DNA from 3 places in the Yimella lutea genome. Region 1 is predicted to be linked to each of the others. Evidence: riboswitches for the same ligand, from Rfam matches in the RefSeq annotation. Region 1 holds a riboswitch; each other region holds the start of a gene.

The links. A riboswitch is a leader RNA that binds a small molecule or an ion and turns the genes downstream of it on or off. The one in region 1 is predicted to bind thiamine pyrophosphate.
Region 2: another riboswitch for thiamine pyrophosphate. It lies ahead of thiM (hydroxyethylthiazole kinase); the one in region 1 lies ahead of thiC (phosphomethylpyrimidine synthase ThiC).
Region 3: another riboswitch for thiamine pyrophosphate. It lies ahead of FB459_RS00350 (thiamine ABC transporter substrate-binding protein); the one in region 1 lies ahead of thiC (phosphomethylpyrimidine synthase ThiC).

What each region holds. Positions count from the first base shown of each region.
Region 1 covers NZ_VFMO01000001.1:2,879,382-2,881,643, reverse strand. The annotation lists gene thiC (phosphomethylpyrimidine synthase ThiC) at 1-1,226, opposite strand, end outside; TPP riboswitch at 1,224-1,333, opposite strand; gene thiD (bifunctional hydroxymethylpyrimidine kinase/phosphomethylpyrimidine kinase) at 1,367-2,170, shown strand; gene FB459_RS13840 (acetate--CoA ligase) at 2,248-2,262, shown strand, end outside.
Region 2 covers NZ_VFMO01000001.1:352,482-354,743, forward strand. The annotation lists gene thiE (thiamine phosphate synthase) at 1-618, opposite strand, end outside; gene thiM (hydroxyethylthiazole kinase) at 615-1,442, opposite strand; TPP riboswitch at 1,434-1,530, opposite strand.
Region 3 covers NZ_VFMO01000001.1:73,234-75,495, reverse strand. The annotation lists gene FB459_RS00360 (Lrp/AsnC family transcriptional regulator) at 1-462, shown strand, start outside; gene FB459_RS00355 (DUF4235 domain-containing protein) at 613-936, opposite strand; TPP riboswitch at 1,109-1,216, shown strand; gene FB459_RS00350 (thiamine ABC transporter substrate-binding protein) at 1,233-2,262, shown strand, end outside.

The DNA of each region.
Region 1 (2,262 bases):
GGCGCGATGTCGGTGACCAGCGGACCGAGCGTGTAGAACGGCGCTCCGTGGCACCAGTCCTGTTGCAGTTCAACGTTTTCCGGCACGAGGTGCAGGGGCACGTGTCCCGGGCCCTCGACCATCACCTGCACGTCGTACTCCCAGGCGCGCTCGGTGAGTTCGGCCAGGGTGCGCAGTTCGGAAAACTGGGCCTCGTCGTTCGCATCGGCGACCGATCCGGGACGCAGTCCGTCGCCGAGGCTGAATGCGATGTCGTACTGGGCGAAGATCTCGCACAGCTCGTCGAAGTGGGTGTAGAGGAACGACTCCTCGTGGTGTGCCAGGCACCAGCCGGCCATGATCGACCCGCCACGACTGACGATTCCGGTCACGCGTTCGGCGGTGAGCGGGACGTACCGCAGGAGCACCCCGGCGTGGATCGTCATGTAGTCGACCCCCTGTTCGGCCTGCTCGATCACGGTGTCGCGGAAGATCTCCCAGGTGAGGGCCTCGGCGCGCCCGTCGACCTTCTCCAGGGCCTGGTAGATCGGCACCGTGCCGATCGGCACGGGGGAGTTGCGGACGATCCACTCGCGGGTGGTGTGGATGTCGTCGCCGGTCGACAGGTCCATGACCGTGTCGGCGCCCCAGCGCGTCGCCCCGCTGAGCTTGGAGACCTCTTCCTCGATGGAGGAGGTGACCGCCGAGTTGCCGATGTTCGCGTTCACCTTGGTGAGGAACCGGCGGCCGATGATCATCGGCTCCGACTCCGGATGATTGATGTTGGACGGGATGATCGCGCGACCCGCCGCCAACTCCTCGCGAACGACTGAGACGTCGACGTTCTCGCGCAGCGCGACGTAGCGCATCTCGGCCGTCACTTTGCCCTGACGCGCGTAGTGCATCTGGGTGACGGTGCGACCAGGCTTGGCGCGCAACGGATTTCGTCGCTCACCGCGCCATTCGTCGGAAGCTTTGCCGCGACGGACGGCGGAGCGTCCGTCGTCCTGCAGGGTGCGTTCGCGACCCTCGTAGGTCTCGACATCGTCGCGGCTTTGGATCCAGCCGGAACGAGTGGCGGGTAGGCCGACGGCAGGATCGCTGCCGGGGCCCGCGGTGCGGTAGACATGCACATCGGGATTCGTTGTGCCGTCGGGGGATTCGTCGAGGCTGATCGCGGTGACGGGCACGCAGATGTCGCCGTCGACGAGGTGGTGGAGGCGGTGCTTGGGATGAATCTCGGACATCGAGATCTCCTCACTTCCTTCGCCGGAATGACCCGGGCAGGTTCGGACGGTCCGAGCGGCGTCAGCTCGATCTCAGCCCTCTGCCGAGGGCTCCCGTGTGGGTGTCGCCACCGTAACCCATGTCACTTACGGTGTCGCACATGGTCCGTCCGCCAGCCGTCGTCTCGATCGCCGGCAGTGACCCGAGTGGAGGTGCGGGAATTCAGGCAGATCTGAAGACCTTCGGCGCACTCGGTGCGTACGGCATGAGCGTTCTCACGGCACTGACTGCGCAGAACACGATCGGTGTGCAGAAGGTGTTACCAATCGATTCGGAATTCGTTGCGGCACAGCTTGATTCAGTGACGAGTGACGTGCGTGTCGACGGTGTGAAGATCGGTGTTCTGGGCTCAGCGGGGGTCGCTGAGGTGATCCGCCCGACGCTCCTGCACATGCGTGATCGCGGGGTGCCGATCGTGCTCGATCCGGTGCTGGTCGCAACCTCCGGAGACCGCTTCGGTGACGCGTCGGTGACGTCTGCCCTACGTGACCTGCTGTCCGTTGTCAGCGTCGTGACACCGAACCTGTCGGAGGCCGCCGCATTGACCGCCACCCCTGTTGCGACCGACGAGCGGGGGATGCGCGATCAAGCCAGGAGCCTGCTCGACCTCGGTGCGCCCGCGGTGCTCATCAAGGGGGGCCACCTCGACGGCGACGCGGTCGACCTGTGGGTCGACGCACACGGCTTCGAACGGTTCGCAGCCCCGCGCATCCCCACGTCCAACACGCACGGCACGGGCTGCAGCTTGTCGTCCGCACTGGTCGCCCTGCGTCCGCAGCGGCCCGACTGGCACACCACTGTGACCGACGCAAAGGGCTGGCTGACCGACGCGCTGCGCGCGGCCGACTCGCTCGAGATCGGCGCCGGTCACGGGCCGGTGCACCACTTCCACCGATGGTGGTGACCGCCGCTGAGCGACCGATTCAGGCCGTCCGGCGCGAGTCGCAGCGGCCGGAGTGTGGCCGATGACACACTCGCGCCATGGGTGCTTACAGC
Region 2 (2,262 bases), 2.5 Mb from region 1:
GCTCGCGGCCGCCACGGCTGGTTCCTCCGCGGCGCACACCGTCGAGACGACCGCCACGCCGGCGGCGCCGCTGTGGCGCAGCATGCCGGTGCGTTTCGTGGTGATGCCGCCGATGGCGACGACCGGCCACGGGCTCGCGGCGGCCACCGCAGCCACCCCGCCCGGGCCGATCGGAGTGCCGTGGTCAGGCTTGGTCGCCGTCGGCCACACCGGTCCAACGCCGAGGTAGTCCAAGACGCCGTCACCGAGCCCGCGTGCTGTGCGAACCTGCTCGATCGTGCTGACCGACAGCCCGACCATGGCGTCCGGCCCGAGCAACTGCCGGGCCTGAGCAGGCGGCATGTCGCGCTGACCGACGTGGACGCCGTCGGCGCCGATGTCCTGAACGAGGTGGACCCGGTCATCGATAATCAGCGGCACCCCGGTCCCCGCCAGCACCTCGCGGACCGCCACGCCGAGGGCGACGAAGTGGGCGTCGGTGGCGCCCGGGTCACGCAACTGCACCACGGTGACTCCGCCCGCGACCGCAGCCTGCACGGTCGCGGGCACCCCCCGTGGGCCGCACAAACCGGTGTCGGTGACCAGGTAGAGGCTGAGGTTCACCGGTCGGCGGGTCACCGGAGCACCACCTTCTCGGTCAGCTCCTGCGGGTTGAGGGTGGCGAGAGAGTCCAGCAGCGCAACGGCGAAGCTCCCCGGCCCGGCGGCACGCTCGGCCGCGACCTCGGCGGCCACGGTGTACGTCGCGGTCGCGGCCGTGGCGGCCAGGAGCGGGTCGTCGGTGGTGGCGGCGAAGGCAGCCATGAGCGCGCCCAGCGCGCACCCACCGCCAGTGACCTGGGTCAACCATCGATGGCCGTTGGCCACCCGCACCAGCCGGGTGCCGTCGGTGAGGTGGTCGACCTCCCCGGAGACCGCGACGATGGTGCCGTGCTCCCGGGCCAGCGCCCGGCCGGCGTCGAGGGCATCCTCGGCGGCGTCGACGCTCTCCGGACCCCGCCCACCGCTGCCCCCACCGGCGAAAGCGAGAATCTCTGAGGGGTTGCCACGGACGAGTGCCGGGGAGGCGTGGGCGAGCAGGTCGACGACAACCCGGCTGCGCCAGGCGAGCCCACCCACCCCGACCGGGTCGAGCACCCACGGGGTGCCGGCCGCCGCGGCGGCACTGACCGCGCCGTGCATCGCAGCCACCGTCGCCTCTTGGGGCGTGCCGAGGTTGACCAGGACCCCGTCGGCGACGGCGGCGAACGGCCCGGCTTCCTCCGGGTTGTCCACCATCGACGGACTGGCGCCGACCGCGAGCAGGACGTTCGCTGTCCACTGAGCGACGACGACGTTGGTCAGGCACTGCACCAGCGGGGCATGCCCGCGCATCGCAGCCAAGGCCTCGCCCACAGCGGCAGCATCGAGTGGGACAGTAGGGACGGAAGAAGGTGCCGACATCGGCGACGTTCCCTTCGCTAGTACGAACTAGATCAGGTTCAACGGGTGTGATCTCAGCCGTACCAGCACGGCACCCCGCGTCATTCACCAGCTTAACATCCGCACCGTTCCCAGCACCGTGCCCTCGCTTCAGCGATCGCAAAAGGGTCGCGCCTCGGACCGTCCGGGCGTGCTGTCACCAGTGCCCGGCTGCGCTACGGCGTTCCTTGGCCGCCGCAGCCCTCACCATGGCGCCTCACCAGACAACGGCTGCGCAACCTTAAAATGTGCAGTCGACTTCGGACACTCGTGCAGTGGACTTCGAAAACTGACAACGAAGTCACAGCACCCCGGAACGACGCGTCCGAATGGGATCCGATCAGCTTTTCCGGACACTTTCCGTCTAGGGTCTAGATGTGCTTGGACAGGTCCTCGGATATGCCCGCATCTCGTCGACGTCACAGAACCTCGACCGTCAACTGAGCGCGATTGGAATGGTCGGGGAACTGTTCACCGGCCATGTGTCCGGCGAGAACAGGGAAGGCCGGGACGGCTCGCCACTGCACTGCGATATTTGCGACGCGGCGACACGATGCTGGTCGCGTCGATGCAGCGGCTCACTCGCTCGTCGACCGTGAGCAGTTGGTCGACGACCTCACCAGCAGTGGCGTAGCGTCGAGTTCGCCAAGTAGCGTCCTACCTTTACGCCGGGCTCGAGCGACCCATTTGCCACATTCCAGCTACAGCTCATCGGAGCCGGAGCCGGAGCCGGAGCCGGAGCCGGAGCCAGCGCCGGGCTGCGCTCGTTGATCCGTGAGTTTGCGAGTAGCCCTACCCACCG
Region 3 (2,262 bases), 2.8 Mb from region 1:
CGATCGGCAGCGGCCCTGGACGTGGTGGATCGACGCATCCTGGCGGCGTTGCGCGAGGATTCCCGGCTGTCCGTGCGAGCGCTTGCCGAGAAGCTGCATCTGAGTCGGGCCGGGGCCTACGCGCGCATCGAGCGGTTGCGCGAACGAGGAGTGATCACCGGCTTCACGATCGCCATCGATCCGGCGGCGGCCGGCCTGACCACCACGGCGTACGTGGCGATCAACATCGAGCAGAACACCTGGCGCCGGGTCAGCGACGAACTCGCGACGTTGCCCTATCTGGACACCATCTCGCTCATGGGTTCGGACTTCGACGTCCTCGTCCAGGTGCACGCGCCCGACAATGCCTCGCTGCGCACGCTCGTCCTCGAACGCATCCAGGCCATCCCGGGCGTCCTGGGCACCCGCACCTGGCTGGTGTTCGACGAGTCCCGTGGGGTCGGGACTCCGTGGCAGGCGTGAGCACATGGCTGTGCCTCCCGCTGCGGGCGGGGGATTCCGCGGCGGGAGGCACATGTCAAGCTGCGTGGATCACGACTGGCCGCGCCGGCGGCACCCGTCGCGGCCCGGGCGGCCAGAAGCGACCCGGTTGGCCGGACGTGAGGCTGATGGTCAGGCCTTCTTGGCGGCCTTCTTCGTTGCCTTCTCCAGCGCCTTCTGGTGCTCCTTGACGACGACCTGCGGCGGGTGACCGGCGGTCTTGGTCCAGACGTCGGCGGCCTTGCGCTCACCCAGCGCGCGCACACCCTGCGCGACGGCGGCGGCGAGCAGGACGAAGAGCGCGGTCTCCTTGGCGGAGTAGTTCGGGTCGTGCTTGCCGACCGGCGCCGGCTGTCCGGTGACTGCGTGCCAACCCTGGTTGGTGACCTTGTTGGCGATCTGAGTTGCCGCCACACCGGCCGCAGCCGAGACGATCTTCCACACCACAGAGCCCATGAGTTCCTCCAAGTCAGCGGCCGTCACCGGCCGGTCGGGTCGATTTGTCTGTTCAGAGCCTGCCATGTTTCGCCCGGCCCGCACGTTTGCGCGCCCGATGATTCGGGCTGTGATCCCGGCCGCATGGAACGGCCGCCGACAAGACGCCGGAGAGACGGTGTAGCGTCCGATACGGAAACGACAGGGGAGCGCACGGTGCGCTGAGAGTGCGGCGATCGGGCCGCAGACCCTCGAACCTGATCCGGTTAGTACCGGTGTAGGAAGTCGAGCCCCTCCTTGCATCCGAGGAGGATCAGTTGTTCCGGAGAACCTTCACCACCGCGTGCTGCGGCACCCTCGCCCTGGCCATCGCCGGCTGCTCGACCACCGGCGACGACAAGCCCGCAGCGACATCGTCCGGCAAGGTCACGACCGTCAAGCTCGTCACTCACGAGTCGTTCGTGATCCCCAAGGACGTGCAGGCCGAGTTCACCAAGACCACGGGATACCAACTGCAGGTGCTCGCCTCCGGGGACGCGGGCAAGCTCGCCAACTCGGTCGTGCTCGCCAAGGGCAACCCGACGGGCGACGTCGTGTTCGGCATCGACAACACCTTCGCTTCCCGGGTCGTCGGCTCCGGTGCGCTCGCCGCCAACGAACCGAAGGCGCTCCCGAAGAGCGCATCGAAGTACGCGTTGCCCGGCGAAGCCGCGCATTCGCTCGCGCCGATCGACTTCGGTGACGTGTGCGTCAACGTCGACGACGCCTGGTTCGCCGCGAAGAAGAAGGCGAAGCCGCAAAGCCTGGACGACCTCACCAAGCCCGAGTACAAGGACCTCTTCGTCACGCCCGGTGCCGCGACGTCCTCGCCCGGTATGGCCTTCCTGCTCGCCACTGTCGCGAAGTACGGCGACGACGGTTGGCAGGACTACTGGAAGAAGCTCAAGGCGAACGGCGTGAAGGTCACCAGCGGTTGGAGCGACGCGTGGGGCGTCGACTACACCGCCGGCGGCGGCAAGGGGACGCGTCCGATCGTGTTGTCGTACAACACTTCTCCCGCCGACACGATCAAGGACGGCAAGCCGACGACATCCGCCATGACGGACTCCTGCTTCCGGCAGGTCGAGTACGCCGGCGTGCTGAAGGGCGCGAAGAACGAGCCCGGCGCGAAGGCGTTCATCGACTTCATGCTCGGCAAGAAGTTCCAGGCGTCGATGCCGAAGAACATGTACGTCTTCCCGGTCGATGACCAGGTGAAGCTGCCCGACGCCTGGCAGACCGCGGTCAAGGTGCCGGACAAGCCGTTGCAGGTCGACCCCACGAAGATCACGAAGAACCGGGACGACT